One region of the Shewanella sp. Actino-trap-3 genome, then DNA from elsewhere that is predicted to be linked to it. Evidence: predicted binding sites of a transcription regulator. Region 1 holds the regulator's gene; the other holds the start of a gene.

Region 1 (16,564 bases):
AAAAGGCACTAGACTAAAATTCACTTGTTCTTGAATTTGTGAATAATCCGCCTCAAAGGGCTTATTTGTCACCTTGGTTGCAATACGATAATGCAGAACTTCTGAATCCACTTTATTCTGACTGTGGCGTTGCTTCATGATATCAGAAACCGCTTTTGGGATATCTTGACTGCGCATAAATTCGAGCCAAACTAATTGTTTAGCGACCACAGTTTGGGTGGTAGTATCACGTAAAATACGGCTCCACCTTGGACGGCCTCGTTGGATAAACCGCCACATCGCATTACGAAAATCCTCTTTAAAGATTTCCCTAAAACCATAAATAACCGCTAACGTCAGCAGCAAGGTCAAGGTTAATCCATTAAAGAAACCTTGGGCTTTTATTATCAATGCCGATACCACCAGCATCACAAGCCCCGTGGCAACTCCAGTTACGAATTTTTTGAGACCGACGCCTAATGGCTTTAATTCTTCTTTTAAAACAACACCTTGTTGAATTAAGCGTCTTAAAAGAAGCATTTTATTAGAGATCCGGTTAGCATCAAGCTGAGTCTGCAACGAGTTGTATTTGCACTCTTGCTCTCTATAGTGATTCTCACTACGGCATAAATTTAATACTTTTTCTTTAACATCACTATAGTCAGCACTTCTAGGGCTTCGAGCCAATGTCTTTAATAGCTGCTGCTCACAAAACCAGGACAGGTAATTATCGGCATGCTCAAAATAAGATTTCCACTTAGGATCGTTCGGTTCATTACGCCGAAACTTTTTAAATAGTTGCGTAACCACATCACACAGCTCATCTAATGCCGGATAAAACTCACTTGTGTCAGTATTTTGTTGTAACTCTTTGGCATCAGTTTCAATGGCGACAGCAAATTGATAAGCGAATAAGTTAAGGTATAAACGAAACTCTTCTAACGTTCGTTTATTTAAACTGACAAAACGTGACTGGACTAACGGTAAATGCAGTCCTTTAGAATAATAAGATCGACGTCCAAGAATACTACTGTGATAATAATCCTCTTCATCTAAGGTATGCGAACCAATGCCCATTTCTGTTGGCAAATAAAAATACAGATCAAATACCCGTTGATCACCAGGGCCCATTTGATGACTAAATTTAATTGATAACGCTTCTTCTTGTTTTACTTTAACTTTTGCCACTATATCTTTCACACACCTTTTTTCATTGACACTTACCTACTATACCGCAAAGGGAATATTAAGCTAAAAGTTAATTTATTCAATGAAAATTAGTCAGCAGTATTGGGGGATATTAACTGACAAGCCCAAACGTTATTACTTGGGAGAAATTTTAGCGTTCCCCGTGTGAATGTGTCATCTAAGTCGATCACCTGAACCTCCTGAGATATGCTAAAACCATCCATAAAGTGAGATGCAGTAATACCAAATTCATTCTGTAAATATGGGCGTAATAGACTGTTATCTTGCCAACGGGTCGGCGGTAGGGATAATGCTAAATGATAAGTAAATGAGCCCATATGAACCTCTTCGACCTTGCCTGATAATTGAACCGTTTCGAGATCATGAGTTGATGACTCTACCCTATAAGTCAGTTCGGCTTGATTGTGCTCAATGTATAAGGTTAACCGTAAGTTACTTTTATCAACGGTTAATGGTAATTCTCCTTGATGACTAAGATAACCGTCAGCATGGCAATCGAAATGCCAAACATTATGGGTGCTAGCAATGCGATTAAGCACACTGGTCACAATAAATGTAATCAGCAAAAAACTTAATACAAAAAAAAGCTTGCCGCGTTTTGACTGTAGTAATCGGCGTATTTTCATGTGCATTAATAGGGACATAAATCTAGCCACAAATGTGCACCTTTTGTAGCCATTCTTGAGTGATAAATGGCGTGCTCATGTTATCGATACTCACTTTAATGCTATTAACTAATGGTATCGCTTCACTGGAATCGGTCAAAATGAAACTCATGTAACCTTGATTAGCCGATAACGTCATCGTAATTGAATCCCAGCGGGCATGGTGACACAAGCGTAATTGTGTTGATAAGCAGTCTGCATGCAATAGCGCATTTTGCTGATTATCCCCCCCAAAAACAAACAGTTGAACAATATGTCCATCAGAGGTCAACACTTGCCGCAATACATCGGCTTGAGCAAGCTGAGGAGGGTTAAGGTTAGCGTAAACAAACAACAATATACTTAATAGAATGGCAATAATAAACAGATACTGACCTAACGATAATAGCCGATTAGGCATTTCCAAGATCTTGCTGCGCTTAGTGGTCACAGTGGTATATAAAATCACCCCCTGTTCAGGGATATATTCAATGAGATTAATATGACGATGACACAGATGATTGATAATTTTATTGATAATACCTAGCAGTTCGGCATGAGATAATTGATGCGCACAGTCACCAGATGCCACCACAGTTGCAAGCAAAGATAAAGGCACTACTTGCCCGCGATGCTGAACCAATTGGTTTAACACCCAATATTCATTATCGTTTAAATGCCATTGAGTCGCCGTTGACTGATCTGTCAACAAACGTTGTGCATTGTCGAACCAACAACATCCTATTTGCATCGCACTGTCTTAGTGTATCGACTGATTAAAAAAGTATACTCCCAAAGAGAGAGATGAAAGGATGCTAACTCGACTATCCTTTGGATAAGATTGCTAATTCGTGAGCAAACCCGCGAATATGGCGTTTTTCTGCGCAAGGTATAATTGCATGATAGTAAATATAGAAATCGCTAACTTACGACATTGCTGATTAATAATGGGACACGCTGAATTAATCACTTACGGATAAAGATTGGGGGGATCCATTCGTTAAGGCGATAATAAGCCGACATTGTAGTCATTCAAAAAAACAGCTATAAAAAAGCTGGCAAGGCCAGCGTTTCGATACATAAATTCAAGTTAACATGACAAATACTGTTAACTTAAAATGCGTAAAGTAATGTCATGTTGGTTTCAGTGTCAGTACTTTCTTTGTCGTCAAGCGGTTCACTGTTATAACGAACAATAACAGCAAATTTCATCGCCAGTGCGCCAACGATATTGGCTGTTAATGAGGTTTCAGAACGAGCATCTAATTTACTCCCCCAATCGGCAACAAACCTCTGCTGGAACTTAGATGAATCACTAATCTTAGTTTGGAAATCAATCACGGCGTGAGCAACAACGCTATCTTCGCTATCATAACCTTCAGCAAGTGCGGATTCTTCATCCAGTTGTTGATAAATATAACCAGGACCCGCCTCAGCTTTTAAAGACATTCTGTCAGTATCAATAAAGTGTTGACCATAACCGGCAGAAGTCGTTGAGGTGAAATCGTAACCAGTGAATGGATCAACTTCATAGTTAGTGTTAGCAAACAAATAGCTCACATCGTTAATTTGGTAGTTGCCTTGCGCACCTAGGAAATAACGTTTTGCAGTCACTTCTTCAGAGTCTTCTTTGTACAAGCCTTCTAACACATACTGGTTCTCCCAGTTGTCTAATTCTTGTTTCAACGCTAGGCGCGCTTTAAACGAAGAAGTATCTGTATTACCGGTGGTTAACGTTGCACCTAATTCTGCTTCACCAGCAAAAGTGGCATCGCCTTCAACAAACTCACTTCCAGCATGTGCTGCAAATGGCATGGTTAGTGTAATAGCTGCAGTAAGTAGCAGTCTCTTCATGTCATTTCATCCTTTATTTACGATTTACAAAATCTAATGTGGGGGGGTTATACGTTTAACCCCTAAAATATTAACACTTTGATAATAAAATTGAAAAAATAGTCATCCCATCAATCATTAAGCCACTAGGCTGTTGCTTTGCCGACATGCGGTGCATTAACAGCCACAGCATGGCTAAACCTATTCATCGAGCGCTAAAACGGCCCAAACACCCAGCAAGCTAAACGCTAAGTGGACCGCATCAGATCCCGCTATACATCACATGGAACAGGCCCATGCAAAAAGCCAACATGGCATCACCGCAGGCTCTTAACGCATTAATCACTACTAAGTTAAATGTCCTAGCGGTTTCCATAACTAACGGCAGCACAAATAATTATCCTATAAGGAAAAAAAGGTCGTTTTTATCACTAGGTCCCCATGATATTAGGCCCTATATCATCACGAATAGCATCATAATACTGGTTAGGATTAAGCCTAATGTTGGCACAAGATACCTTTGAGACTTAGCAGCTCATAGCTGTTTAGCACCGACCATAGGGTCAATAATAATCTCGTTACCTATGCCAATCGACAATCGACAATCCGAACAATAAGATAAACATTCAAATTTGGCAATAGAATCACTGTGCCGCGAAAGCTTTGTCACCCATGGCGTCTTACATTAGGTCGCGGCCATTAATGGCCACATCCATGTGATTTTTCGCCCATAACAGGTAAATCAATAAATGTTGACGTTATAGCATCAATTTTTTAACCGATAACCATGTTCGATAAGGTTTACAAAATAACGTTTTGGGTTATTTTTTCACAAAAAATCAGCTCATTGATAAATGAGCTGATTAGTGGTTTTAGTGTAAGACTGGCTTACATTATTTTAGGATCAAGCTCACCAGATTGATAAGCTTTATACATTGCTTGCAGTGATTTAGGCTTAATTTTAGAGCCCATACCAGCACAACCAAATGCTTCATAACGGATGGTACAAATGTCAGCCATCGCTTCCATTGATGCTTTCAAGAATTTACGCGGATCAAATTCTGCAGGATGTTCAGCCAAGAATTTACGCACGGCACCCGTTGATGCTAAACGTAAATCAGTATCAATGTTCACTTTACGCACACCGTGCTTAATACCTTCAACGATTTCTTCTAACGGTACACCGTAAGTTTCTGGAATTTCACCACCGTACTGGTTGATGATTTTCAGCCACTCTTGCGGTACTGAAGATGAACCGTGCATAACCAAATGCGTGTTAGGGATCCGCGCATGGATTTCTTTAATACGGTCGATACGTAATACATCACCGGTAGGTTTACGGCTAAACTTGTACGCACCATGACTGGTACCAATGGCAATCGCTAACGCATCTACATGAGTATCAGCAACGAACCGAGCAGCTTCTTCAGGCGACGTTAGCATTTGGTCCATGCTCAGCGTTCCCACAGCACCAACACCGTCTTCTTCGCCAGCTTGGCCAGTTTCTAAACTGCCTAAACAACCAATTTCACCTTCAACAGACACACCACAAGCATGAGCAAATGCCACTGTACGACGAGTAACATCTACGTTGTAGTCGTATGATGCAGGTGTTTTACCATCGGCCATTAACGAGCCATCCATCATGACTGATGACATACCTAACTGAATTGAACGCTGACAAATGTCAGGATCAGTACCGTGATCTTGATGAATACAAACTGGGATATCAGGATACTGCTCAAGAGCGGCTGCCATTAAGTATTTTAAAAATTGTGGGCGAGCATATTTACGTGCACCGGCAGAGGCCTGAACAATCACAGGGCTGTCAGTGGCTTCAGCGGCTTGCATAATTGCACGCATTTGCTCAAGGTTGTTAACGTTAAAAGCAGGGACGCCATAACCATGCTCTGCAGCGTGGTCAAGCAGTTGTCGTAGAGAGATAAGAGCCATTTTGTTCTCCAATAATAGGGTGATTACTCACCTAGGTCACTATCGTTTGGACGGATTTTTTACTCTGTCGCGGCTAAAAAATAACAGTGACAGAGCGGTTTTTTTTATAATAATTATTAGGTTTACGCTACAAATACTTGATGTGTGAACTAAGCGCCACGCTTTTCAAGCATTGCTACTGCGGGTAATTCTTTGCCTTCTAAAAACTCAAGGAAAGCCCCCCCACCGGTTGAAATATAAGACACTTTGTCTGCAATATTGTACTTATCGACTGCCGCTAGGGTGTCACCACCGCCAGCAATAGAAAATGCTTTGGAATTTGCGATCGCTTCGGCGATACGCTTAGTGCCTTCGCCAAATTGATCAAATTCAAACACGCCCACTGGACCATTCCAGACGATCGTGCCCGCTTGTTCAATAATTTTAGCTAAGGCTTCTGCGCTGTCAGGACCGATATCAAAAATCATATCGCTGTCAGTCACCTCGCTAACCGATTTAAGCGTCGCGGCAGCCGTTGGACTAAATTCACTCGCTACTACCACGTCAGTAGGAACCGGAATATCACCACCACGACTTCGGGCATTGGTCACTAGACGCTTGGCCTCTTCTACTAAATCAGCTTCATACAATGACTTACCTACTTTATAGCCTGCTGCAGCAATAAAGGTATTAGCAATACCGCCGCCCACAACAAGTTGGTCAACTTTAGTTGAAAGGCTTTCAAGTACGGTTAATTTAGTCGACACTTTAGAACCACCAACAATCGCCACCATTGGACGAGCTGGATTATCAAGCGCTTTGCCTAGTGCATCTAATTCTTGGGCTAATAACGGGCCAGCACAGGCAATGGGGGCATACACACCGACGCCATGAGTAGATGCTTGGGCACGATGAGCCGTTCCAAATGCGTCCATAACATACACATCACATAATGCGGCCATTTTTTTAGATAATGTTTCATCATTTTTACCTTCGCCAATATTAAAGCGAACGTTTTCAAATACGACGACTTCGCCAACATTAACCTCAACACCATCAAGATAATCACTCACTAAACGCACTGAGCAATCTAACGCTTTCGTTAAATAATCCACTACAGGTTGCATTGAGAATTCGGCGTTAAACACACCTTCTGTTGGGCGGCCTAAATGTGACATCACCATGACTGCGGCGCCTTTTTGCAGCGCAAGTTTAATCGTTGGCAATGACGCCCGTAAACGCGCATCACTTGTCACTACACCATCGCTGACAGGCACGTTTAAATCTTCACGAATAAGCACCCGCTTATTTTGTAGATCTAAATCTGTCATGTTAATAATTGCCATAATTAGCAGTTCCTTTTTAAGTTAATACAAAGTCTTTGTGCGCAACCGGCTTAACCCATTACGGCATAATCTGTTTATGTTACCGATCTAATTTTGCTTGGATCATCGCTAAACTGGTATCAAGCATGCGGTTGGCATAACCCCATTCGTTATCGCACCATAATAATAATTTGACCAAGTGGCCAGCGCTAACACGGGTTTGGGTACCATCGACAATACTTGAACGTGGATCGTGGTTAAAGTCACACGATACCAGAGGCTCGTCAGTATAGCCTAAAATACCATTAAAACTTCCGTTTGAGGCAAGTTCTAACACACTGTTGATCTGTTCAATATTGACTTTTTTCTCAAGGGTGACGGATAAATCGATCGCGGTCACATTAATGGTGGGCACACGCACAGAAATAGCTTCAAACTTATCTTTCATGCGCGGCAAAATGCGTTCGATGCCTCGAGCTAATTTAGTATCAACAGGAATAATGGACTGGCCCGCGGCGCGCGTTCGACGTAAATCATCATGATAAGCGTCAATGACCTGCTGATCATTCATCGCCGAGTGAATAGTCGTAATAGCCCCACTTTTAATTTCAAAATGCTTATCCAATACATCGATAACCGGGACAATACAATTGGTAGTGCAAGACGCATTAGAAATAACCGTATGGTCTGCACGCAATAAATCATGATTAACACCATACACAATGGTTGCATCAACATCTGCAGAAGAAGGATGGCTAATCAGCACTTGCTTAGCGCCAGCATGAATGTGTGCTTCGCAAGCTTGACGATCAATTAAGCTGCCGGTGGCTTCATAAACGATATCAATATCAAGCTCAGCCCAAGGCAATAAGTTAGCATCAGCTTGATTGAGTAACAAAATACTGTCATCACCAATAAGCAACTGTTCACCCTTTAGCTTAACGTTATGCTTGAAACGACCATGAGTAGTGTCGTATTGGGTTAAATGACAAATAGCTTCTGGCTTTGCCAGCTCATTAATCGCCACAATTTGAATTTGTTGACGTTTACCAGATTCGTACAGTGCACGAAGTATTGAGCGGCCAATCCGGCCATAACCATTAATTGCAACTCGAATCATTTAGGGTCCAGTATCATTCACCGAGGTACCTATGGTGTCATCAACTATTGTAGAAACACTGACACATAAGTGACTTAGTAAATGTTATTTAGTGTGAATTAAAGACATAAAAATAACGGCCTGCAATAGTATTGCAGGCCGTTATTATACAGATTAACCACCTAATAGATAAGTGTTTAATCTCAGATGATTATCCTAAAGATTGGACAGTTTTTACTACATTATCAACAGTGAAGCCGAAATGCTTAAGTAAATCACCACCAGGGGCTGACTCACCGAAGGTCGTCATACCCACTACGCCACCATCAAAACCAATATACTTGTACCAGAAATCTGTATGTGCAGCTTCAATGGCAACACGTTTAGTGACACCTTTTGGCAAGACAGATTCTTTGTAGGCAGCATCTTGCTTATCAAACTCAGTCGTAGAAGGCATAGAAACCACACGCACTTTTTGACCTAACTTGGTTAACTCGACGGCAGAATCCATCGCCAATTGCACTTCACTGCCGGTGGCAATCAAAATCACCTCTGCAGTGCCTTGACAATCAGACAGTACATAACCACCTTTAGTCACGTTAGCTAATTGCTCGGTGCTACGCGCTTGTGCTTTAAGACCCTGACGGCTAAAGACTAGCGCTGTTGGTGCATTGCGACGTTCAATCGCCACTTTCCATGAAACAGCCGTTTCAGCTGCATCACATGGACGCCATACGGCCATATTTGGCGTTAAGCGCAAGTTAGCTAATTGCTCAACAGGCTGATGGGTTGGACCATCTTCACCTTGACCAATTGAGTCATGGGTATACACGAAAATATTTTGAATACCCATTAATGCAGACATACGTACTGCGTTACGCGCATATTCCATAAACATCATGAAGGTTGCACCATAGTTAATAAAACCACCATGCAATGATGCGCCGTTCATAATACCGCTCATGCCAAATTCACGTACACCGTAATAGATGTAGTTACCGGCAGGATCGTCTTGAATACCTTTTGAACCAGACCAAAGTGTTAAATTAGAACCGGCTAAGTCTGCGCTACCACCGAGTAATTCTGGCAACATGGCACCGAAGAAACCTATGGCATTTTGCGATGCTTTACGGCTGGCAATACCTTCAGCTTTATCTTGGCTTTGTTGGATAAAATCTTGTGCTTTAGATTCGAAATCTGCAGGTAAATCACCTTTTAATACCCGGCGATCATATTCTGCAGCGAGTTCTGGAAATGCAGCTTGATAAGCGCCAAATTTTTCATTCCATAATGATTCATTGGCCACACCTTTTTGCTTAGCATCCCAACCAGCATAAACATCAGATGGGATTTCAAAAGGAGCATGTGGCCAGTTTAAGAACTCACGAGCAGCGGCGATTTCAGCATCACCTAATGGTGCACCATGGCAATCATGGCTACCCGATTTGTTAGGCGAACCGAAACCAATAATGGTTTTACAGCAAATCATCGATGGCTTGTCAGTGACTGATTTGGCTTGTTCAATTGCAGCACGGATAGCGTCTGGATCATGACCATCTACACCCGCAATAACATGCCAGCCATAGGCTTCAAAACGCTTAGGCGTATCGTCGGTAAACCAACCTTCAACATGACCATCGATAGAAATACCGTTGTCATCCCAAAATGCCACTAACTTACCAAGACCCAATGTGCCCGCTAATGAACTGGCTTCGTGAGAAATACCTTCCATTAAACAACCATCGCCTAAGAAACAGTAGGTAAAGTGATCAACAATCTCGTGACCAGGGCGATTAAACTGAGCCGCTAAGGTTTTTTCAGCAATTGCCATACCAATAGCATTACTGAGCCCCGCGCCTAAAGGACCGGTTGTGGTTTCAACGCCAGGGGTGTAACCATATTCTGGATGACCAGGGGTTTTTGAATGTAATTGACGGAATTTTTTTAGCTCTTCAATTGGCAATTCATAACCCGATAAATGCAGTAAAGAGTATATAAGCATAGAGCCATGACCGTTTGATAGTACAAAACGATCGCGATCGACCCAGTTAGGATTAGTTGGATTGTGCTTTAGAAAATCATTCCATAGCACTTCGGCAATATCAGCCATACCCATAGGGGCACCTGGATGACCAGAATTGGCTTTTTGAACCGCATCCATACTTAGGGCGCGAATGGCGTTAGCGAGTACTTTACGAGATGACATGCTCTCTCCTGCTTGTTTGTGAGTAGCTGACAATTGTGAAGTCATATTTTCCCCTACTAGGCGATGTGACGCAAATTAAAATTTCTCACATTGCATATTTATACCCAAACGACCTCGAAAGACAGGATTGTGCATGTCCAGAATTGACCCAGTTCAAGGGTCTAGAAATAGAGCGCCTGCGGCTGCTAGGAGCGGACTCAGTCCTACTAGGGACAGCTTCAGAAACGATAACAAGAGATAACAAGCGAACGCTGCGCTCACGGATAGAGCGGTCTAGCACCTAGGCTCGTGGCTTATCATCTCTTGATATCGCTCGTCACCGCTTGTCATCTCAGGAATAGGGACCGCTTCGCTGCTAAGATTTTATAGCATCAAGCAGCGAAGCGACCTAGTACCTAGCCATATGCTCAAATACCAATGAAGGGCATTGATGAGCTAAGTCATTATTTATTGACAGTCGAGCTTGAAAACAGCGCCATATCAGTCAAACATAACCTTATATCGCCATTTAAAGCCTAATAATCAACCCTGATATTGTTCAATTTTTGGCACTAAAGTGATTATAAAAAACTATAAAAAAATCTAAAATTATTTATAATCAATTAGTTAATTAGCAACGAAGCTAAAAATAGTTATTTTGAATATAAAATATTCATGCATCACTGCACAATTATAAAGTTAAATTCGTATAGGGGGGGTGTTATCAGATTCGATTTCGACTAAAATAGACGTCTAGACGTATATTCAAATGCAACCAACGAGATTTTCCTATTATGGCAAAGCACTTGTTTACCTCTGAGTCTGTCTCAGAAGGTCATCCAGATAAAATCGCCGATCAGATTTCTGATGCGGTATTAGACGCAATACTTGAGCAAGATCCAAAAGCTCGTGTTGCGTGCGAAACATATGTTAAAACCGGTATGGTATTAGTGGGCGGCGAAGTCACCACTTCTGCTTGGGTAGATATTGAAGAAATTACCCGTAAAACCGTGCGCGAAATCGGTTACACCAATTCGGATATGGGTTTTGATGCTGATTCATGTGCTGTACTGAACGCCATTGGCAAACAGTCACCAGACATTAATCAAGGTGTTGATCGCTCAGATCCGGCTGAACAAGGCGCGGGTGACCAGGGCTTAATGTTTGGCTATGCCAGCAATGAAACCGATGTATTGATGCCTGCACCGATCACTTACGCGCACAAATTAGTTAAGCGTCAGTCTGAAGTGCGTAAAGATGGCACCCTACCTTGGTTACGCCCAGATGCGAAAAGCCAAGTAACGTTTGCCTATGACGATGGCAAAATCATCGGTATCGATGCGATTGTATTGTCAACGCAACATCGTGAAGACGTGAAACAAGCTGATTTGATTGAAGCGGTAATGGAAACCATCATCAAGCCTGTATTACCGGCACAATGGTTAAATAAAGACACTAAATACTTTATTAATCCTACCGGTCGCTTTGTAATTGGTGGACCTGTTGGTGATTGTGGTTTAACCGGACGTAAGATTATCGTAGATACTTACGGCGGAATGGCCCGTCATGGCGGCGGAGCATTCTCTGGTAAAGACCCATCTAAAGTGGATCGAAGTGCCGCTTACGCTGCACGTTATGTGGCTAAAAACATTGTTGCGGCTGGCCTTGCTGATCGCTGTGAACTTCAAGTGTCTTACGCCATTGGTGTGGCAGAGCCAACATCTATCAGTATTGAAACATTCGGTACCGGTAAAGTGTCTGAAGAAGTGTTAATCAAATTGGTTCGTCAACACTTTGAGTTACGTCCATATGGCTTAACGGCAATGCTAGATTTGGCACGTCCAATCTACCAACAAACAGCCGCTTATGGTCATTTCGGTCGCGATATATTCCCTTGGGAAGCAACGGATAAAGCTGAAATGCTTCGGGCTGATGCAGGGCTATAATGAAGAAACGAATATCGTCTTAGCCTAGCGACTTTAGGCTAAGCAAAACGATATCAAAAAAAAAACCGCCATTGGCGGTTTTATTTTATCTGATTTATTAGACAATTATTTGATCTCACAAATGGCTCACGTTATGTATCACCCCACTTGGCTAGACACAAAGATAACGGCAAACCACCAGCCATCTGTTGCGACTAAATCCATTGCGGTTAACCCGAGTGCAACTAATCCGACTGCAACTAATCCGACTGCAACTAATCCGACTGCAACTAACCCGAGTGTAACTAATCCGACTGCGATTGAACTCACGGCTATCAAGCACTGTGCCAGTAAACTTTCTGTTATAAAAGCGTGGTCTGCAATCAAATTATTTTATCGTCAGCATATGCCCTATGCTCGATTAGCCCAAAAAGAAGCGGTTGCTGTGATTCATCACCTACACTCTTCTGACACAGATAGCACAGACTTAAACCAGCAAACAATCGTTGCCGCAATAAGAATTAAACCGATAGGCCAATATCAATTGATAAGTGGATTATTAGTCCATCCTCACTATCGTGGCCAACAACTTTCAAGTCAGTTATTGCAATTTATCGCACCCAAATTAACGAGTAGACATTGCTTCTTATTTGCCCACCCCTGGTTAATTGACTTATATCAACGGCAGCACTTTGTGGTGATAGATCCGAGTGCGTTTGCTAGGTTACCGGCAGAGATAATGCAGTTATATCATCGATATCACAGTGAACAACGGCCATTAGTGATAATGCAACTCCATGACGCTGAAGTGACAGCGCCATAAATACGGGGTGATGCTCAGTTAACAATGGTCAAAATGCGCCGTTTCAACACACATAAACGATACTTGCTGCATGGTCATTACCGGCACCACTTTGACACAAATTGACGCCTTATTAATCCGCTCGACTTGGGTAAACAATGTAATCGCTGCATGGTAATCATTGGTTACCCCACAAAATAACCACGTTTGTTGCCAGCACACAAAATATCCCGACTGCTGCAACTGTGGATCATCTTCATCTTGTAAATCAGCTGCAACACACTCAAACGTCTCACTCGCGTCAGTCAATACCGCAGCAATCAGCTTCATATTGTCAAACGCCGATAACCTTAAGCCAAGGTAAGGTAAAAAAAGTGTTTCAAAGTCAGTACTCATAATATTCCTAATAAATAACCTCAGCTCGGGATAGCAAGCGATAATCAAACAACTCTTTGTCCTGCTATCGGTGTTGCATTGACTGACAATAGGGCCACAACTAACACGTCAATGCCCCTTGTTAGCAAAGCCAATGGCCAGTTTGATATTGCAGACTTGAAATAAATCGGTTTTTATCGATATATCCCATCCCTTATACCGCCTTGACGTTAAATAACCACCTTAACGACACAATTGATCAGATACCATTTACCGTGGCAGTGGCAGTGGCCAGTAAACAATAATCACGTTGTTCAAAACTAAATTGATCAATCTCTGTCATCGCCGCTTTTTGTTGATGCGCGGCTAATGAACGCGCATTGTCTGCGGCGACATACGTAATCATAAATGGAAAGGTATTGCTTACTTGTTTTTTTAATTCAGTGACTAACGCCGAAAATACTCCTTGGCCACGTTTTGATTCTTGGATCCAAACCGGCCCATATTGGCATGAATTAGTGGTCGATAAAGTTTGTCCCTCTAAATCGGTAAACTTAATTTTTTGAATAATATGGCGATACAATGGTTGCGCGGAAAAAAAGGACCATTTGGCTGCCATCACATAACCAATGATTTGCTCTTGCTCTTCTGCCACGATAAACCAATGCTGATTGATAAGCTGTATCACCTCGCCTTTGCTGAGTGAATGAGCATGAAGTTGGTTATTTGAACCTAGCAACTCATCATCTACATGAGCACGTTCTAACTGCACAATAGCAGCAACATCGGTTAATAACGCCTTACGGATAATAAATGACAATGATTATTCCTTTGACCCTGAATTGGGAGATTGTTTCTTAGACCATTCTATCACTAGCGCAACAGGCAGCGGAGACATAATTAATGTCCCCACACCAATAAGTAAGGCAATGACTAATATACCACTGACTTGCTGGCCTATATCACTTTGCCAATGTAATCCTACGCCCACCAGCAACATGATTAAACCAACGATATGCAACACTTTGAGTATTTTGATCATTTTAGACTCTTTAATACGTTAAATAATGTTCATTAATTCGAAAAATTACAATTATTTACGCTCTTAATCACCTTCAAGTAGTAGAATAACGGCAATTTTTTCGTATTTGGAACTCTCTTCGCATGATAAAGCATATTCTTGGCGCCACCGTTATATTTTTAGGCCTGAGTGCTTGTCAAAACCACACTCAAATTGTCTCAAATGAACAATTAATTGGTACTTGGCATGTAGAAGTCGTCCTTGACACTCCTACCATCAATAATAGCCCAGCAAAATTAGTTTTTGCCCAAAATGGTGAGTTAAGCGGCAATAACAGCTGTAATCAATTTTTTGGTCATTACGATCAACAAGGAAATCGACTCCAAATGGCACCATCGGGATCAACTATGAAAGCTTGTGTGGATAGTTTAATGGCCCAAGAAGCGGATTTAATGCACGCTATTGCACAGGTACAACAGATTGATTTCTCAAAAGGCAAACTCAATCTGCTGTCTGAAAAGGGTGATACGCTATTGGTACTAACAAAACAATCATCGCCACGATCGTTATATAAAGAATCTTCAGATAAAGCCTCTTTAAATACAGCACCATATTAATTTATGGTTTATAACCTCAATACTGTGAATTATTCACTTAAGTCGGTAGACTTATTACTCACCCAAGTGTCAGCTTAAAGTTCCACTGCAAAATGAATTTTTATTCAATAAATCTGATTCTTTCTTGACTTAACAAGCCAATATATTCAAAATGTGCTAGTTTTTTGAATAACAACTATAAGATGAATTATCACTATGCCAGCGACAAGAAATCAGGATGAGCTCGTTCGAACTTTTAAGGCGATTCTGAAAGAAGAACGTTTTGGAAGCCAAAGCGAGATTGTTATTGCGCTTCAAGCCGAAGGATTCGGTAATATTAATCAATCTAAGGTCTCTCGCATGCTCAGCAAGTTTGGTGCTGTGCGAACTCGAAATGCTAAGCAAGAGATGGTGTATTGCCTCCCTGCCGAGCTAGGCGTTCCGACTGCGGGTAGTCCAGTTAAGAATTTAGTACTGGATGTTGACCATAACCAAGCCATGATTGTGGTAAGAACCAGCCCAGGTGCAGCGCAATTAATTGCACGTTTGCTCGATTCAATAGGCAAACCAGAAGGCATATTAGGTACCATTGCCGGCGATGATACTATTTTTATTTGCCCAGCAAGCATAAAAACTATTGATGATACTCTCGAAACGGTTAGATCCTTATTCAACTATAGTGAATAAAAAAACTGTTCCAATAAAAAAGCAATGCCATGGCATTGCTTTTTTATTGCCTAGAATCGGCGTTTACACATCATCAAATTGAGTTAAAAAATCCAGTGATGGTACAAAAAATGACGACCCAGTCAACGCTTTAGTAAACGACATTAAATGATCATGATTTCCATGACCATCACCGTGCACCATACTGCGGAGCATTTTTTCGAAATTATCAGGTGTACGGCATACAGAAAGAAACATTAGCCCTTGTTCTCTAATCGAACCATATGGCATGCTTTGGCGTAAAATCTCTAATGCGTTACCCTGTGGGTCCTTTAAATTGACTCGTTTCGTATGGCTGGTTAATGGCTTATCTTCTGACTCGTACTCAATATCATCAACTTTGGTTCGACCAAAAATATCTTCTTGTTTTTTAAGTGGTAAACGATGCCATTTACTTAAGTTATGCATGTATTTTTGTACATGTAGATAACTACCAGATACAAAGTCTTGATCTTCATCACCGACGAGCGCAACTTGTTGACGATGGCGCCCTTTAGGGTTTTCAGTACCATCAACAAAGCCGGTTAAATCACGACTGTCCATAAATCGAAAACCGCGCTCTTCATCGACTAACTCAACCAAATCCTCAAACATTTGATTAATTTCATTAGCAACAAGATGCAAAATATCATAACGATCGCAACGGATATGAACAAACAGATCATATTCCATCGCGGGAGCATCACGATTACCGTCATTCATTGCAGGAAAAGGTTTCAATAATGCTGGACGAGCTTCTGGATAAAAAGTATCCCAAAAATTGGCCCCAATACCCACAAAGCCATTAAAAGCACTGTCTGCATACTGATCCGTGAGTTCGTAAATGTATTGCGCCACATTAGCGATGGACGGACGTAGTTGATCTTCAACACCGTCATTGGCATTAAACATCAAGTACACACTGTGTAAATTC
Region 2 (16,564 bases), 2.1 Mb from region 1:
CTGATCCCTTGAGTACTTTTACCACTACTGAGCAGATCCTGAGCGGCGCTGGCATAAATGAAAGGATCAAAATGTAAACTGGTTTTATCCGCTGGCACGGCAGCCAACAACCAATACTGACCACGCAGCCAGGTTCGTTCAAATACTTTTAGTTCGGCGATACGGTTTTTATCGGTGCCTGAATGAAGCACTACCTGCTGATTATCAATATCGTAGCCTGTCACCACAGCGTAATGCCACATTGGATACCATGAGGTCGATACATTTTGTAAAATAATGACCGGAATATTTTCACTCACCAAAGACAGTAGCTGGGTCAGATTGCCAGATTCTGCATAGGCCAGCAGCCCCTGTTGACGTGCAGCTGCAACCATTTCAATTTGTAAACTGCCTTGCAACTCTGGAATAAACAGTGCCGGCGCTATTTGTTGCGGCGTTTTGATTACCCCATAAAAATTGAATACTTCCGCGAGCGTGGTGGGGCCACAGAAATAATCCTCTTGAGGGTAAAAAGGCACCCCAGTAATTTGATGTTTAGGCGCAATAGCGGGCGGGTTGGCTAGCAATATGGCGGTCTGGGGTGGTATCGACAGACAGCCGCTGAGAAATAAACAAAAGCCAGTAATACACATGGCTTTTGTGAACATGCTGTTGGCATTCATGCTTGAAAATACGATTTAATTTATCGGCCGAATAAAGGAAAATACATCGGTAACACCCACCAAATCGAGCACCACCAACACAACTAATACTGTGACGACAACCCCTACTACGCCAGCAGCTGCAGGCATATCATTCATCTGGGTATTTAATTGATTTATTTCCTGATCGGTCATACTGGCAATGCGCATCTCTGCATCCTCGAGACTGACCCCAAGTGCCACCAGTTTGTCTTGAACCTCAGCGCTGTTAAACATTTCGAGAACTTGCTGTTTATTATAAATACTTTGCTGCTGGACTATAACCTGCTCCGAGGAAACTACGCCAGCGTAGGCGGTCGAAATACAAGTCAAATAAGTTAACATTACTGCGGCGACTGCGAGAACTGTTTTCATTGGATTTCCTTTGGTTTAGCGAATGTAAATTCCTCATAGAGAATAGAGCGAATATTAAGCAATAACAAGCTGTATCGGGATGATACCCACTAGACAGGAAAGATAAATGACTGTTGCTGATTTGGGGACTGATTTGAGAATTGTTTTGGGAGCTGCGGCGACTCACATTACCAGTCCTAGATGCTAGGACGCTGCGCGGCGAGATCCTATAACATCTTAGCAGCGAAGCACTAGTAGGACGCCGCCCGTTCTAGCAGCGAGGCAACACTAGAACCTAGCAGACCAAAGGTCGCTCCAGCAGCCGTAGGCGTCCTATTCCTTGAACCTTGAACCTTGAACCTTGAACGCTGTCACTTCTTGACATGATCAATAGTCCATTCCGAGGTTATTTGGGTATATTAAGCCACAATATTGCGCTTAAAAATCTAACATGTTTGCCCGTATTTTGCTTATTAATTGTAGTGCCGCAGTTAATGTTAATGGCGCACTATGCCATATTTGCGCATTCGGGCACGCAGGGTGCTGGGGTTGAGTCCGAGGATAACTGCCGCACCTTGCTGGCCTTCAATGCGCCAATTGGTCTGCTGCAACACGTTAAGAATATGCTCATGCTCCAACTCAACCAGCGTTTGAACCGAAGGTTCCTCCCTAGGTACTCGTCTGTTAACGCCATCGAAGCGATCGTTGCTAGACACTCGTTTGTCAAAGCTATCAAAGCGATCTAAGATCTGCAGTGATGTTCCTGCGCTGAGGATCACAGCTCGTTCAATGGCACTTTCCAGCTCTCGTACATTGCCGGGCCAGTGATGCTGCTGCAGGGTGTTCTGCGCCGCGTTGCTGACGATATCAATCTGCTTGCCGATTTTCTTATTAAATTTAGCCACAAAATGGTTGACCAGCAACGGAATATCTTCCTTACGTTGCCTTAGGGGCGGCAAGGTAATCGGGAATACGTTCAGCCGATAATAGAGATCTTCACGGAACTTACCATTACGCACTTCATCAATCAGATTGCGATTGGTGGCGGCGATAATGCGCACGTCGACCTTAATTGTGTGAGGACTCCCTAGGCGTTCAAATTCGCCATCCTGAATCACTCGGAGCAGTTTGGCCTGCATCTCGAGTGGCATTTCGCCAATCTCATCAAGAAACAGAGTACCGCCATCGGCCAGCTCAAAACGACCTATCTGTTTACTATCGGAACCGGTGAAAGCGCCCCGCTCCCGGCCAAACAGCTCGCTCTCGATCAGCGTTGCTGGCAGGGTAGTACAGTCTACCGTGATCAACGGCCTTTTTTTGCGTGCGCTGCGACTGTGGATAGCGCGGGCGACTAAGCCTTTACCTGTGCCAGTCTCGCCAAGCAGCAGTACGGTCGCATTCATCGGCGCGACTTGCTCAACTTGATGAAACACCTGCGAGAGCAGTTGGCTGTTACCGATAATTTCGTCGAAATTAAACTGCCGCGCCACTTCTTGTTGCAGATAAACGTTCTCTGCTTGCAGTTTGTCCTTCAACTGTTTAATTTCTGTATACGTTCCTTGCAGTGACGCTTCGGCCTTTTTACGTTCCTCTATTTCCTCGGTGCATTGCAGATTAATGCGGATAAGATCTGCCGTACGTTTTTGCACCGTTTCTTCCAGTGTGTCGTTACTGCTCTCCAGTTGCTTATAAAGCAAGCGCACTTCCAGCATGTTATGGATGCGCGTTTTGACTTCGACCAGATCAAAAGGTTTACTGATAAAATCCTTGGCACCAGATTGTAGTGCCTGCAGTTTATGGCCTGGTTGGGCGGTGAGAACAAGCACAGGTAAATAGTCGGCCGGATCGTCAGCCTTAAGCGCTGCCATCACCTCAAATCCATCCATCTTCGGCATCTGCAGATCAAGCAGAACAAGATCATAATAGTTTTCAGCATTTAGGCCACAAACAGCCTGAGGATCCATGGTTGTCGTCACCCTTGTATAGCCACTTTCAAGCAGTAATTGCTCGAGCAGAGTCACATTAGGCTCTTGATCATCGACAATCAGAATCTTGGCATTGAGAATGTCCGTTGCTGTGATCGTCATCAGGTCACCTCATTATTGGGGATTTCTGCTGACTGATTAGTATATTCAAGCGCGATGTCTAATGTCTTCAAAAATTCATTAATCCGCAGCGGTTTAGTCAAATAACGAAAGAAGCCGGCGTCCAGACCTTTCTCAATATCGCGAGGAATAGCATTCGCACTCAGTGCCACCACCGGGATAGCGGCTGTGGTCGGATCTTCCCTGAGAATATGCAATGCGGTCAAGCCGCTGATCCCCGGCAGGTTGATGTCCATCAAGATCACATCCGGCTGATAGGTATGCGCCATCTCGATACCGCTGGCGGCGTCCGTAGCACTGAGAAAACGCAGATTGGGCCGACGGGCAATGATATCCTCAACGAGCATCAAATTGGCAGGATTATCCTCGACATAGAGCAAGCTTTTCAACCGCTCAGGGTCCTCACATTGAAGTGGTAGCAGGGGCATTGATGTGGCAGCATCAAGGTTAGATAAGGAGTCGACGGTACGCTTCAGCTCAAACCAGAACACGCTGCCAACGCCGACATGGCTTTGTACACCGATAATGCCGTCCATCGATTCGACCAAACGTTTACTGACTACCAGCCCGATCCCAGTTCCTTCTTGATTATTGGCTTCTTGCCCCAGACGGTTAAACGGTTGGAAAAGTTGCCCAAGTTGCTCCTCAGACAATCCTTCACCTGTATCGCGGACACTGATCCGGATCATATCTTCCGTGCTTTGGCTGCTTTCTAATATCACGCTGCCCCCATCACGATTGTATTTAATCGCATTGGAAAGCAGATTAAGAATCACCTGCTTTAGCCTGGTCCGATCGACGTTGACAAAGTTCATCGAGTCCGAACGGTTAAAGATCATCTTGATACCATAGGTTTTCGCTTGCGGCTCGCTCATCAAGATGCATTCCTGCATCACTTCGTCCAGCGAAATCGTTTCGATTGACATGGGCAGCTTGCCAGATTCGATCAACGCCAGATCGAGGACTTCATTGATTAACTCCAACAAATACCACCCCGCCTTGAGGATCTGAGCAATGCTTTTTTGCTGCGTATGCTGCGGGGGTGGCGTGCTCGATTCTAGTAGTTGAGCAAAACCGAGGATCGCGCCAAGTGGCGTACGCAGTTCATGGCTCATACTAGACAAAAAATCGGATTTGGCGAGGTTGGCTTTCTCTGCTGCCATAGTGGCACTTTCCAACTCAACATTTTTGTCTTGTAATTTTTGATCCAAACGATTGCGCTCGGTCACATCGCGGGCACCGTAAAACACTCCCTGCAGATTGTTGTCCCGGTCATAAAAAGTGGTCGCGTTAATGGAGACTACCGTCTCCAGGCCGTTTTGGGCGCGCGCGGTGAGCTCAAGGTCGGTGACCTTCTTTTCACATAGCACCTTTGTTATTCCAGCCACGGCAAGCTCCGGATTGGTGAAGTAGTCTTTAAATGGCGTACCGAGCATTTCATCACGGCTGCAGTCCGTGAGCAGCTCCATCTCCTTGTTAACATCGGTAATAATACCGGACGGATCGGTAGTCGTCAGTGCATCGATGTTGGATTCAATCAGGTTACGGGTATAAAAATGTTGGTCTTGCAGACGCTGACTGAGGTCTTTTTGCTCTTGCTCGATGCGTTTACGCGCGGTGTTGTCGGTGCCGATCAGTAGATAACCTATGATAGCGTCTTGCTCATCTCGGAGCGCGGTTACCGACACGACCGCCGGAAAGCGGCTACCATCCTTGCGGATGTAGGTAAGCTCGTAGATATCCTCAATGCCGCGCCGGGCTTTGAACACCAAAGCATCGAACCCGGGCGTGATCGCAGTGTCAAGTTCAAGACTGAGTACTTTGGCGCGTTCGATAACTTCTTGTGGATCGGAAATGTCGGCGGGGGTGATCTTGTTCATCACCTCATCTGCTGTGTAGCCCAGCATACGCTCGGCGCCCACATTGAAAATCTGGATCACGCCGAGTGCATCGGTGGCAATACTGGAAAAGTTGGCACTATTGAAAATGGCATTCTGCAATGCACCCGCTTTGATAATTTCCTCTTCCGCTGCCTTGCCGACACTGTTATCGGTGCCGATCAACAGATAACCTATGATGCTCTCCTCGTCGTCGCGTAGTGCTGTGACCGACACTACCGCCGGAAAGCGGCTACCATCCTTACGGATGTAGGTTAATTCATAGATATCTTCAATCCCGCGTGTCGCCTTAAATACTAGCGCATCGAAGCCGGGGGTGATCGGGGTGTCAAGTTCAAGACTGAGTACTTTAGCGCGCTCAATAACCTCCAGGGGATCGGAAATGTCGGCTGGGGTGATCTTGTTCATCACCTCTTCCGCTGTGTAACCCAGCATACGCTCGGCGCCCACGTTAAATATCTGGATAACGCCTTCCGCATCCGTGGCAATACTGGAAAAGTTGGCACTGTTGAAAATGGCACTCTGCAGTTCGCCCGCTTTGAGCAGCGCTTCTTCTGCCTGTTTGCCAACACTATTATCGGTGCCGATCAACAGATAACCGATGATCGCCTCCTGCTCGTCGCGCAGTGCCGTGACCGATACCACGGCAGGAAGGCGGTTGCCATCCTTACGGATGTAAGTCAATTCATAGATATCTTCAATCCCGCGTGTCGCCTTGAATACCAGCGCGTCGAAGCCAGGCTCTATCAGGGTGCCAAGTTCAGCTGAGAGCGCCTCGGCACGCGCAATCACTTCCTGGGGATCGGAAATATCGGCAGGCGTGATCTTGTCCACCACGTCATCGGCCAAGTAACCCAGCATCCGTTCGGCGCCTACGTTGAAAATCTGGATGACGCCTTTAGCATCGGTAGCAATACAGGAGAAATTAGCGCTATTGAAAATAGCCCGCTGCAGCGCCCCGGCATTGAGCAGTGCTTCTTCAGCCTGCCTGCGCTCGGTGATCTCTTCAATTGCCGCGTTAAACCGCTCGGCATCAGACTTGGCTAAGCTTGACGGAATTATTTTATTGTTACTTTTCATGACGAATCTCTATCACTATCCGTTGATCCTGGCCGAAACGACCTATCTGGCTTCACACAGGCAAAACAGATATGCGGGAGGAAACAAAGGAAGCAATTTCAATGCGGCCTTTGAGGCCTTTTAGGTATTTTTTCAGTGGCGTAAATATAACATTTTATGACTTAAAACGCCTAAATTTATTCTCCTGGAAAACCGTACTATTTACTGTTTTTACAACACAAACCCCTCCATATATTACGGTTCTGTCATATGTTGAGGCCTAAAATATTCCTGCCTCGTCGATGTAATTAATGAATGGATAGTAATAAACCATTGTTAATAAACAATTACTTAATTATATTTGACAGCTTTTAACTTATTGGCATGACTATTGCTTTAACTATATTAACGTTACCACTATCTCACCCGGAAAATAGGTCTAGTTTTTTCAGTAAACAGATAAGATCACACAACAGAGAATCGAACTTGATTATCAGTCATTGTCGCCATCAACAATAAGCAGGAAGAAGACGGAAAAGTAAAGGGAATGTAAACGTAATTTCACAGAATTTCTAAGGAATAATGGTATGAATATATTTAAGAAAAAGGCATCGCTTCTATTTACGATGCTGCTGGGAGTTTTCCTCTTAGCGGGTTGTAATAACGACGATAATAACGACACTAATAACGATAATGGGGCCGTACTATCATCCATAGCAATTACCCCTGCCAATTCAAGCTTGCCCGCAGGCTTGAAGCAACAGTTTACTGCTATAGGCACCTATTCGGACGGCACCTCGTCTGATATCTCCAGCTCGGCAACCTGGTCATCTGATGACTCGGCTATTGCCACAATCAATGGCAGCGGTCTTGCCATAGGGGTTATCCCAGGTTCAGCTGCGATTACAGCATCTATAAGCTCATCAGATGTGCAATCGGCAACAACCACGCTAACCGTCACCGATGCGACGCTCAATTCTCTGGCCATCACACCAGCTAATCCGAGCATTGCCAATGGCTTGACCAAACAGTTTATCGCCACAGGCACATATTCGGACGGCACGTCGCCAGATGTCACCGCATCAGTCACTTGGTCCTCTGCCAATACCCAAGTTGCCACAGTGAATGAGAGTGGCCTTGCCAGCGGCGTAGCCATAGGCTCTGCGCTTATTACCGCTTCTTTAGGCTCTGAGGAAACAACGACTGAACTCACCATCACAGATGCTATTTTAAGTTCAATAGCGTTAACGCCCGTTGACCCAAGCATTGCCAACGGCTTGACCCAGCAGTTGACCGCGACCGCGACTTATTCAGACGGTATCTCGGTTGACATTACGGCGTCAGCCACTTGGTTATCTGCAGATACCGACGTTGCGACAGTAAATGATAGTGGTCTGGCGAGTGCCCTTGCCACGGGTACCTCAGTTGTTACCGCAACTTTTGATGCTAAATCAGCTACTTCAACGTTAACTGTTACGGATGCGATGTTGAGTTCAATTGCGCTAACACCTGTTGACTCCAGCATTGCCAATGGCTTGACCGAGCAGTTTACTGCTACCGGTACGTATTCTGATGGTACATCTGTTGATATCACCGCCTCAGTGACTTGGTCATCGGCTGATACCAGTGTTGCGACAGTGGTCTCTAGTGGTATTGCAAGAGGTATTGCCACTGGGTCGTCGGTTATTACCGCAACCTCAGGCGCGATATCAGCCACTTCAGTGTTAACGGTTACGGATGCGACATTATCTTCAATTACGGTAACGCCAGCCAATCCAAGTATTCCCAAAGACCAAACGCAACAATTAAAAGCTACAGGGGTTTTCTCAGACGGAACATCGACTGACATCACGGCCTCAGCTGAGTGGTCTTCTGCAAATACCAGTGTTGCTACAGTAAACACTAATGGTCTTGCAAGTGGCGTGGCCTCTGGTACGTCAGATATTAGCGCAACATCAGGTGCAACATCAGGTAGTACGACATTAACTGTCACTAATGCCACATTGAGTTCATTAGTTGTTTCGCCAGCTACTCCAAGTGTTATCAAGGGTATGAGCAAGCAGTTTGCTGCCACCGGCACTTATTCAGACGACTCTGTACATGATGTATCGACAGAGGTAACCTGGTCATCAACAGATCTCTTAGTAGCAACGATAGATACTAACGGTCTTGCCACTGGTATTGATGCAGGTACGTCGCTTATTACGGCAACCTTAGACACGATAACCGATGATAGCAACTTGACTGTCATAAATGCGACGCTGGATTCAATTACAGTAACGCCGAGTGATCCGACAATTTCTAACGGTAATACGAAACAGTTCACTGCTACAGGGACTTATTCTGACACTAGCGAAATTAATATCACCTCATCAGTTACTTGGTCATCTGCCGATACACTGGTAGCCACTATGAATGCCAACGGTAAGTCAAACAGCGGTCTCGCTAGCGGCGTTGATGTCGGTACATCCGTCATTAGTGCAACACTAGACGGCAATTCAGCGGAAACGACCCTGACGGTCAAAGCAGCGTTACTCGACAACCCGCTGGCACCTGAATTGGGTGAAGTGGCGCGTTTTGCCATCCTTGCCTCACAGGCCATTACGACCACGAGTGGTTCTGCCATTGTCGATGGTGACTTGGCGATTCTTGACCAAGCACGCTCTTATTATGCAGGCTTTACCCCTGTCACCCCTGTCGAGGAGCATGCTGGCGAATTTGCCGAACTGACCAATGGCTTATCTTATGCGGGCGACGACAGCACACCCCCTTATGTTGTTCCGGTGCCTTATGCCTCAATGGTTGCATTTATCAATCAGTCGAGAACTGATTTAGGTATTGCCTATAGCTTTCTCGCGAAAGATCCTAATCCAAATGCTGCTACTCAGGTGCTTCCAATTGAATTGGGTAATCTGACCATGACTCGTGGTGTCTATAAAACGGCATCTAACGTCACTATTCAGACCGGTACTCTTACGCTTGATGCTCAAGGAGAGCCAGATTCTGTGTTCATCTTTACCATAGGCGGAGACCTAACGACTGGTGCTCCAGGTGGCGACATTGTCCTTAGCAATGGCGCACAGGCAAAGAACGTCTATTGGAGAACCGCTGGAAAGACCGTTATCGGCACTGGCACCAGCTTCGCTGGCAATGTCTTCGCTTGGTCAAAAGTGAATGTGCTTACCAATGCTATAGTCACAGGTCGACTAATGGCGGTTACAGAAGAGGTTACTTTGGATTCCAATGATATAACCAAAAAACCTTAGTTTGACGGTCGACTGACACGAGTCGACTTAACAAAAGACCGAGGAGACAGATAGCTTGTCTCCTCAAGGATCCCTAAGCGGTGCTGATATAAGCGCAAAACATTGCGATTTTTAAGCACCGTTACCGGTAAACCATTTACCTATCAATGAATGCCTTTTGGCATAACCGACCATTCACAGCAGCAAAGAGAATCTATTTATCGGCTCCATTCCCGATGAAGGACGTAAGCATTTTTGGTGTTGCGAGGTTAAATTTTTTTAAAGGATACAAAATATGCACACAAGCAAAAAACATTTTACTCAGCCGATGTGGGCTAGCGCCGCAGTGCTGCTTACCTTAGTCGCGGGTTGTAGTGACGATAACAACGAACCAGCTATTGTGTCCGTCATTGCGCCAGAAGTTGTGCCGACTATTAATATCAGCAATCCAAGTGATCTTGCTGCTAATGTGGCGATCAACCAACAGGTCACAGTAACCTTCAATGAAGCCATGGATGGGCAAACGATTAATGATGCCAGCTTTATTGTAAAAGATGCCAGCGAAACCGTCGTGGTAGGAGCCGTCTCTTATAATGAAACGAGTCATACCGCTGTGTTTGCCCCAAACAGTGATTTTACGCATAACACTCAGTACCAGGTATCAATCACAACGGATGTAAAAAATGCTAAAGGCGTCGCGCTGACCAGTGGCTTTAGCTGGTCATTTACCACCTCTGCGTTGCATGATGTTATTGCGCCACAAATAGTATCAAACGACCCGGTTGATCTAGCCAAGAATTTTGCTTTGAATAGAAATGTGACCGCTGATTTTAGTGAAGCGCTTGATCCTAATACGGTAAACGGATCCAGCTTTACCTTAAGTGATGGTACAAATCTTGTCCCGGGTGTGATTAGTTTTCAAGGCACCAAGGCAAGCTTCAATCCAGATGATAATTTAGCGGCCAATACGCTCTATACCGCGAGCCTGACTACTGCTATCGCCGATTTGGCGATCCCAGCTAATCTATTAGCGACGAAATTCAGCTGGAGTTTTACCACTAGTGCTGCCGCGGCTCTTGGGCCAAAACCGGTTAACTTAAGCACTGCTGGGGATTTTGCCATTTTGACTAAATCTGGTATTACCAATGTTCCAGCTTCCGCTATAACAGGCGACATAGGTGCAAGCCCTATCACGTCGGCGGCGATGGACAATGTAACGTGTTCTGAAATCAACGGTACTATTTATGGCTCAGACGTCGGATACACAGGTAGTGGTGTAGTTAACTGCTTTAAAGGCGCAGCACCTGATAATACTCTGGTTGCCCAAGCCGTGCTTGATATGGGCACAGCCTATAACGATGCTGCTGGCAGAACGTTACCCGACTATACTGAACTCGGTGCCGGTAATATTAGTGGCATGACGTTAGAGCCAGGTCTATATAAGTGGAGTTCAGGTGTGTTGATCACTACCAATGTGACCCTTTCAGGCAGTGCCAATGACGTGTGGATTTTTCAGATAGCAGGTGACCTTACTCAAGAGGGTGCCAGTCGTATTACTTTAGAAGGCGGCGCTCAGGCAAAAAATATCTTCTGGCAAGTGGCCGGAAGTGCCGGTGTAGCACTTGATACAACGGTGCATTTTGAGGGTGTGGTTTTGGCTGAAAAAGGCATAAGCTTAAATACGGACGCGACGGTTAACGGCAGATTGATGACCCAAACGGCCGCCACCTTAGATCATAATATCGTGGTCGAACCCGCTGAGTAGATCTGCTACTAGCTATGACTAGCACTAATATTCTAGCAATAAAGAGTCTAGCACTAGTCTAGCACTGGCAATATGTCACCATCCTTTGACGCTTTGCGTCGGAAAATCAATATCCGCTAAACTCAGTTTAGCGGATATTTTTATGGTCTTAATCAGCGACGATAGCGACATTCATTGTGATGTATGAACCCGAATGCCCTAAAAGGCTATCACCATAGGTGAAGCTGTTATGAACACCCCACCGACGTCGCTTAGTGTCGGTCAATGGGTTTTCGGCGATGGTGATAAAACCGACACTGAATGCATAAGGCACTGAATGCGTAAAACATTGGTCCATGAAGCACTGGAGCCGTGGATATCTTCGACAAGCCGACTTGCGGATCGGTTTGTGCCATTGATGGTATAAATTCAGACCCACAGCAGAGTCACAAGACCCATGGCTAAATCAATTCGCCATGCTTACGGACAAGTTGTCATGTCAACATTGAGCATCTGACATCGGCAAAAACGGCGCTAAATGCGCCGTTTTTTTATATTAAACAACAAGGCAATCACTCATTAGCTGTTAATATTTGCAGCATTTTTGCAAATTTTTCAATGCCAATTTGCGCTGGTTTAGGTAAGTTCTCTAATTCAATAGACAGCAACATATTTTTGACTTCTAACCCTAATTCAGTATCCCCTTCAATGCGTAATTTACGCTGGAAAAAGAGTGTGTCTGGATCTTCTTTACCTGCCGCAACCAAAACTAACTCAGGCACATTGGCACTGAATGTCACATCGGGCTGAGTAAAAGATCGCACCTGTAATTGTGTGTCCACACTCACCTCAAAACGTAAACCAATATCGTCGACACAAATACCGACCCACTTTTGCTGTAGAAAATGGAGTTCATCTGACATCAATTGTTCAGCTAACACTAAATTCAGTAGTTTATTGATGACGATTATTTTTAACTTTTCCGGCATCACGTTCAATGAACGACGGCTAACTTGAGGCGCAAAATGTAACAACTGTTGCGATAAGTGTTGCGATAATTGTTGTGTAAACGCTTGAGCCATCGAGAGTACCTACTTGGAAATAGAACGAGTAATAGAGTCAGTTTACTGGTAATTGATCTAACGAAACCTGTTTTAAATCAAATCATGTTAACTCAATCACATTTACACTCCTCTTCTTAAAAAAAAATGAGCACACCAAAATGGAACTCTTATGCCCCGCAGGTAATTTAGCGTCACTGAAAGCCGCGTTCAATGCCGGCGCTGATGCGGTTTACCTCGGACTTAAAGATGACACCAATGCGCGTTCGTTTGCAGGCTTAAACTTTTCGGCCTCACAGCTAACGCAAGCCACCCAATTGGCCCATCGCCAAGGCCGAAAAGTCTTTTTAACTCTAAACACCTTTCCTAAACCCGGTGAAGAACATCGTTGGTATCAAGCCGTCGATTTAGCGGCACAGTTAAACATGGATGCACTCATAGTAGCGGATCTATCATTGCTCGATTATGCCCACCAGCACTACCCACACCTTCCCTTGCATTTATCAGTACAGGCCAGTGCCACAAACCTAGGTGCATTGTCATTCTATCAACAGGCTTTTAATATTGAGCGAGCAGTGTTGCCACGAGTACTGTCAATGAAACAAGTTCGAGATTTAGCCAAAGTGAGCCCGGTTGAACTTGAAGTCTTTGCTTTTGGGAGTTTATGCATCATGGCTGAAGGACGCTGTCATTTATCATCTTATGTCACAGGCCAATCACCTAATACAGGCGGCTCATGTTCCCCTGCTAACCATGTGCGCTGGCAAGATGCTGGCAGCGACAAGCTGACTCGGCTCAATGATGTGTTAATCGATAAAGCCGATGCGAGCCAACAACTAGGTTATCCCGTGGTCTGTAAAGGCCGTTATGTTGCCGAATACGATCATGACGCAAAATATTTACTGGAATCACCTACCAGTTTAAACACCTTAAGCTTATTACCTGAACTTGCCCGAGCGGGGATCAAATCACTCAAAATTGAAGGCCGTCAGCGCAGCCCTGCTTATGTTAGCCAAGTCACTCACGTTTGGCGCAGTGCTATCGACGCTTATTTGGCCAGTCCCGAGTCTTTTCAAGAACAACCGCAATGGTCACAAGCGTTAGCAAAAGTATCTGAAGGTCAAATTACTACATTGGGCGCTTATGAGCGTCAATGGCAATAAGGTTGCACAATGAAAATATCACTTGCTCCAATTAGTTACTGCTGGTCAAAAACTGACGTTGAACATTTCTATGATCAAGTCGCGTTAAGTAATATCGATACCGTTTATTTGGGTGAAACAGTGTGCAGTCGCCGTCGTGAACTGAAGTTTAACGACTATCTTAACCTTGCCAATATGCTTAAATCTCACGGTAAGCATGTGGTGCTATCGACCATGGCACTAATAGAAGCACAATCTGAACTCAATGAGCTAAAACGGGCGATTGAGAATGGTGATTTCAGTATTGAAGCCAATGATATGGCTGCGGTGCATTATGCGCACCAAGCCAAAGTTCCCTTTGTGTGCGGACCAACAATTAATAATTACAATCGAACCAGTCTTGATTTATTGCATCAAAAAGGGATGTTCCGTTTTGTGATGCCTTGCGAACTATCACAACAATGGTTAAGTTCAGTTATTAATCAGGGTAATAAACCTAAGTTTGAAATTGAAGTGCTCGGCCACGGATATTTACCATTAGCTCATTCTGCGCGTTGCTTTACCGCCAAACATTACCAACTTCCTAAAGACAAATGCCAAACAATTTGCCAACGACACAGCAAAGGTTTACTGGCTCAAACCCAGGAGTCGCAACCTTTATTACGCTTGAACGGTATTCAAACGCAGTCAGCGGCACAGGTGAATCTGATTAAGCAAATCCCACAGATGGTGGATATGGGCATTGATTATTGGCGGATATCGCCCAATAAATTAACCGATATTGCCATGGGTTCAGATCTTGCCCATGCATTAGAGCATGCAAAAAACAACTCACTGAATATTGAAACCCTGATCAAAAAACAGTTAAATGATCAAAACCATGCATCGATTATCAATCATCATTGTAATGGTTATTGGTTAGGATTACCCGGCATGGACTGTGCCTAAAATCCCAAAAACCTTCCGAATGGGTCCTGAATATACCCAAGTCACTTCAACATGCTCGTTTCAAAGAGCCCTTAGGATAACTGAAAAAGGCAGTGATTGAAGAGAAAGGTAACTCCCTTTTTAATATCACGATTCCTAAGTCCCTAAGTCCTAGTATCTAGTATCTAGTATCTAGCAGACTGAAGGTCGCCCTAGCAGCCGTAGGTGCCCTATTCCGAGAACCTTGAACTCTAATCCTGTATTTCGAGGTTGTGGGTATAAACGCACTAGCGCCATTAATGAAAGTGAGCATCACGAGAAGGATATCCGTGCTCATTAATGGCGCTAAAACAATGCATATCAACATAAAGCCAAAGATAAAACACCTTAGCAACAAATATCCAATCTAATGCTTATATTAGGGTTTTATTATATACCCTGACCTTTACCCTAAGTAAATATCTACTCACATTTAACTAATATCTATTCGACTAAGTATTCGTTTTACATACAGCAGATAAGGGGGTAACCTTGCCTACCCAAAAAACACAACTGAATGGACATTCAATTTCTGTCCATGATAAACCGTTGGGTAGCACAGCTGGCCAACTTAAAGCACATAAGTAAGGTGTATTTAACGTGACACAAAAAACACATAGCATTAAAACAATTCTCACCTTTATTATTCCGTCACTGATTGGCTTACTACTGTTTATGACGCCTATCAATATTGAAGGTTCGATTACCATTCCAATTGCCATTATCTCAAAAGCATTGCAAAGCCAAATGGGCAGCTCGATCCAGCTTATTGTTACCTGCATCGTTGTATTAATGGCATTAGCCTCGTTGCTCACGAGGCTCATTAATCCTAAATTCGTGCGTAAAAGCACTTTTTTACGCACTTTGCTGAAAGTGAATTTATTTTGGTTAGCCATACGAATATTAGGCGCAATCTTTATCGTGATGGTTTATTTGCAAGTGGGACCAGAAGCAATTATTTCATCGGCAACCGGTGGCTTAGTACTGAATGATTTAGTGCCTGTACTGTTTTCAGTATTCATCTTTGCTGGCATGTTATTACCACTATTACTCAATTTTGGTTTATTGGAATTTTTTGGCACTTTATTGACTAAAGTGATGCGTCCCATATTCAATTTACCCGGACGCAGTGCCATTGACTGTATGGCCTCTTGGCTAGGTGACGGCAGTGTGGGTATTTTAATGACCACCAAACAATACGAAACTCGTTTTTATACCGCGCGCGAAGCTGCTGTTATTGGCACAACCTTCTCTGCGGTGTCGATAACCTTTAGCCTAGTGGTCATATCACAAGTCAAACTTGAACACCTTTTTGTCCCGTTTTATCTCACTGTGTGTTTAGCCGGTTTTGTTGCAGCAATCATAGTACCTAAATTACCTCCGCTGTCATGGAAAAAAGATAATTACATCGATGATACCCCTCGCCATGAAGATGACGAAACCATCCCAGCCAGTCATGGGGTATTTTCGTGGGGATTTGAACAAGCAATGCAACGCGCCTCTAAGGCCGGTGGGATAAAGCATGTGCTAACTGAAGGGGTTAAAAACGTTGTTGATATGATATTTGGGGTGATCCCTGTTGTTATGGGTATTGGTACCGTCGCATTGGTGTTAGCTGAACATACCCCTCTTTTTAACTACTTAGGGATGCCATTTATTCCACTATTAGAGCTGCTGCAAATCCCTGAAGCCACCGCAGCGTCGAAAACGATTGTGGTGGGATTTGCCGATATGTTTATTCCCTCCATTTTAGCCAGCTCTATTGAGTCAGACTTAACCCGTTTTGTTATTGCCGCATTATCGGTCACTCAGCTTATTTATATGAGCGAGGTAGGTGCTCTTTTGATTGGTAGTAAAATCCCAGTTAACTTTTTTGAGCTATTCGTTATCTTTATTTTAAGAACCTTAGTGACGCTTCCTATTATTGCATTAATGGGCCATTTACTGGTGTAGTTGAAGCAAGAGAACTTAATAACTCAATATAAAAAAGGAGCACAACGTGCTCCTTTTTTATGCTAAATATTCTCTGCGTAATCAACAAAAATCAAGTATGCTTGAAAGATAAACATTGACTCAGTGTAATAGCGGTACTGATAAATAAGGGTAAACCATGGACAACAGGCGTAAATTTTCTCGTATATTATTTGATGCCAGTGCTTATATCGCACAAACAGAACAAACTTGGCGAACTAAGATTTTAGATTTAAGTCTCAATGGCGCATTAGTTGAGCTACCGCTAGGATATACCGGTCAACTCAATAGCATCTTAACTCTCGAATTTATGTTACCTGATTCTGATATCGAACTAAA

Evidence for each region. Region 1 encodes ArgR, which controls arginine synthesis, uptake and breakdown. Its sites were predicted from a motif close to ANTGAATANNTATTCANT; they were not measured.
Region 2: CXF80_RS08680 (YjiH family protein) is a predicted target of ArgR. The motif match lies at 14,669-14,686, and genes of this name have one in related genera.

What each region holds. Positions count from the first base shown of each region.
Region 1 covers NZ_PJCE01000001.1:4,081,754-4,098,317, reverse strand. Annotated here, with positions in the region: gene CXF80_RS17840 (hypothetical protein) at 1-1,167, opposite strand, end outside; gene CXF80_RS17835 (hypothetical protein) at 1,257-1,844, opposite strand; gene CXF80_RS17830 (hypothetical protein) at 1,837-2,544, opposite strand; gene CXF80_RS17825 (DUF481 domain-containing protein) at 2,946-3,686, opposite strand; gene fba (class II fructose-bisphosphate aldolase) at 4,554-5,618, opposite strand; gene CXF80_RS17810 (phosphoglycerate kinase) at 5,768-6,943, opposite strand; gene epd (erythrose-4-phosphate dehydrogenase) at 7,023-8,042, opposite strand; gene tkt (transketolase) at 8,233-10,227, opposite strand; gene metK (methionine adenosyltransferase) at 11,001-12,152, shown strand; gene CXF80_RS20555 (GNAT family N-acetyltransferase) at 12,274-12,954, shown strand; gene CXF80_RS17785 (hypothetical protein) at 12,973-13,329, opposite strand; gene CXF80_RS17780 (GNAT family N-acetyltransferase) at 13,568-14,128, opposite strand; gene CXF80_RS17775 (hypothetical protein) at 14,132-14,350, opposite strand; gene CXF80_RS17770 (META domain-containing protein) at 14,473-14,946, shown strand; gene argR (transcriptional regulator ArgR) at 15,142-15,612, shown strand; gene CXF80_RS17760 (Dyp-type peroxidase) at 15,676-16,564, opposite strand, start outside.
Region 2 covers NZ_PJCE01000001.1:2,023,215-2,039,778, forward strand. Annotated here, with positions in the region: gene CXF80_RS08630 (PA2778 family cysteine peptidase) at 1-647, opposite strand, end outside; gene CXF80_RS08635 (PA2779 family protein) at 678-1,055, opposite strand; gene CXF80_RS08640 (sigma-54-dependent transcriptional regulator) at 1,532-3,121, opposite strand; gene CXF80_RS08645 (PAS domain-containing hybrid sensor histidine kinase/response regulator) at 3,121-6,117, opposite strand; gene CXF80_RS08650 (Ig-like domain-containing protein) at 6,684-9,362, shown strand; gene CXF80_RS08655 (ice-binding family protein) at 9,637-11,106, shown strand; gene CXF80_RS08660 (hypothetical protein) at 11,255-11,443, opposite strand; gene ubiT (ubiquinone anaerobic biosynthesis accessory factor UbiT) at 11,658-12,167, opposite strand; gene ubiU (ubiquinone anaerobic biosynthesis protein UbiU) at 12,308-13,309, shown strand; gene CXF80_RS08675 (U32 family peptidase) at 13,319-14,236, shown strand; gene CXF80_RS08680 (YjiH family protein) at 14,855-16,207, shown strand; gene CXF80_RS08685 (PilZ domain-containing protein) at 16,365-16,564, shown strand, end outside.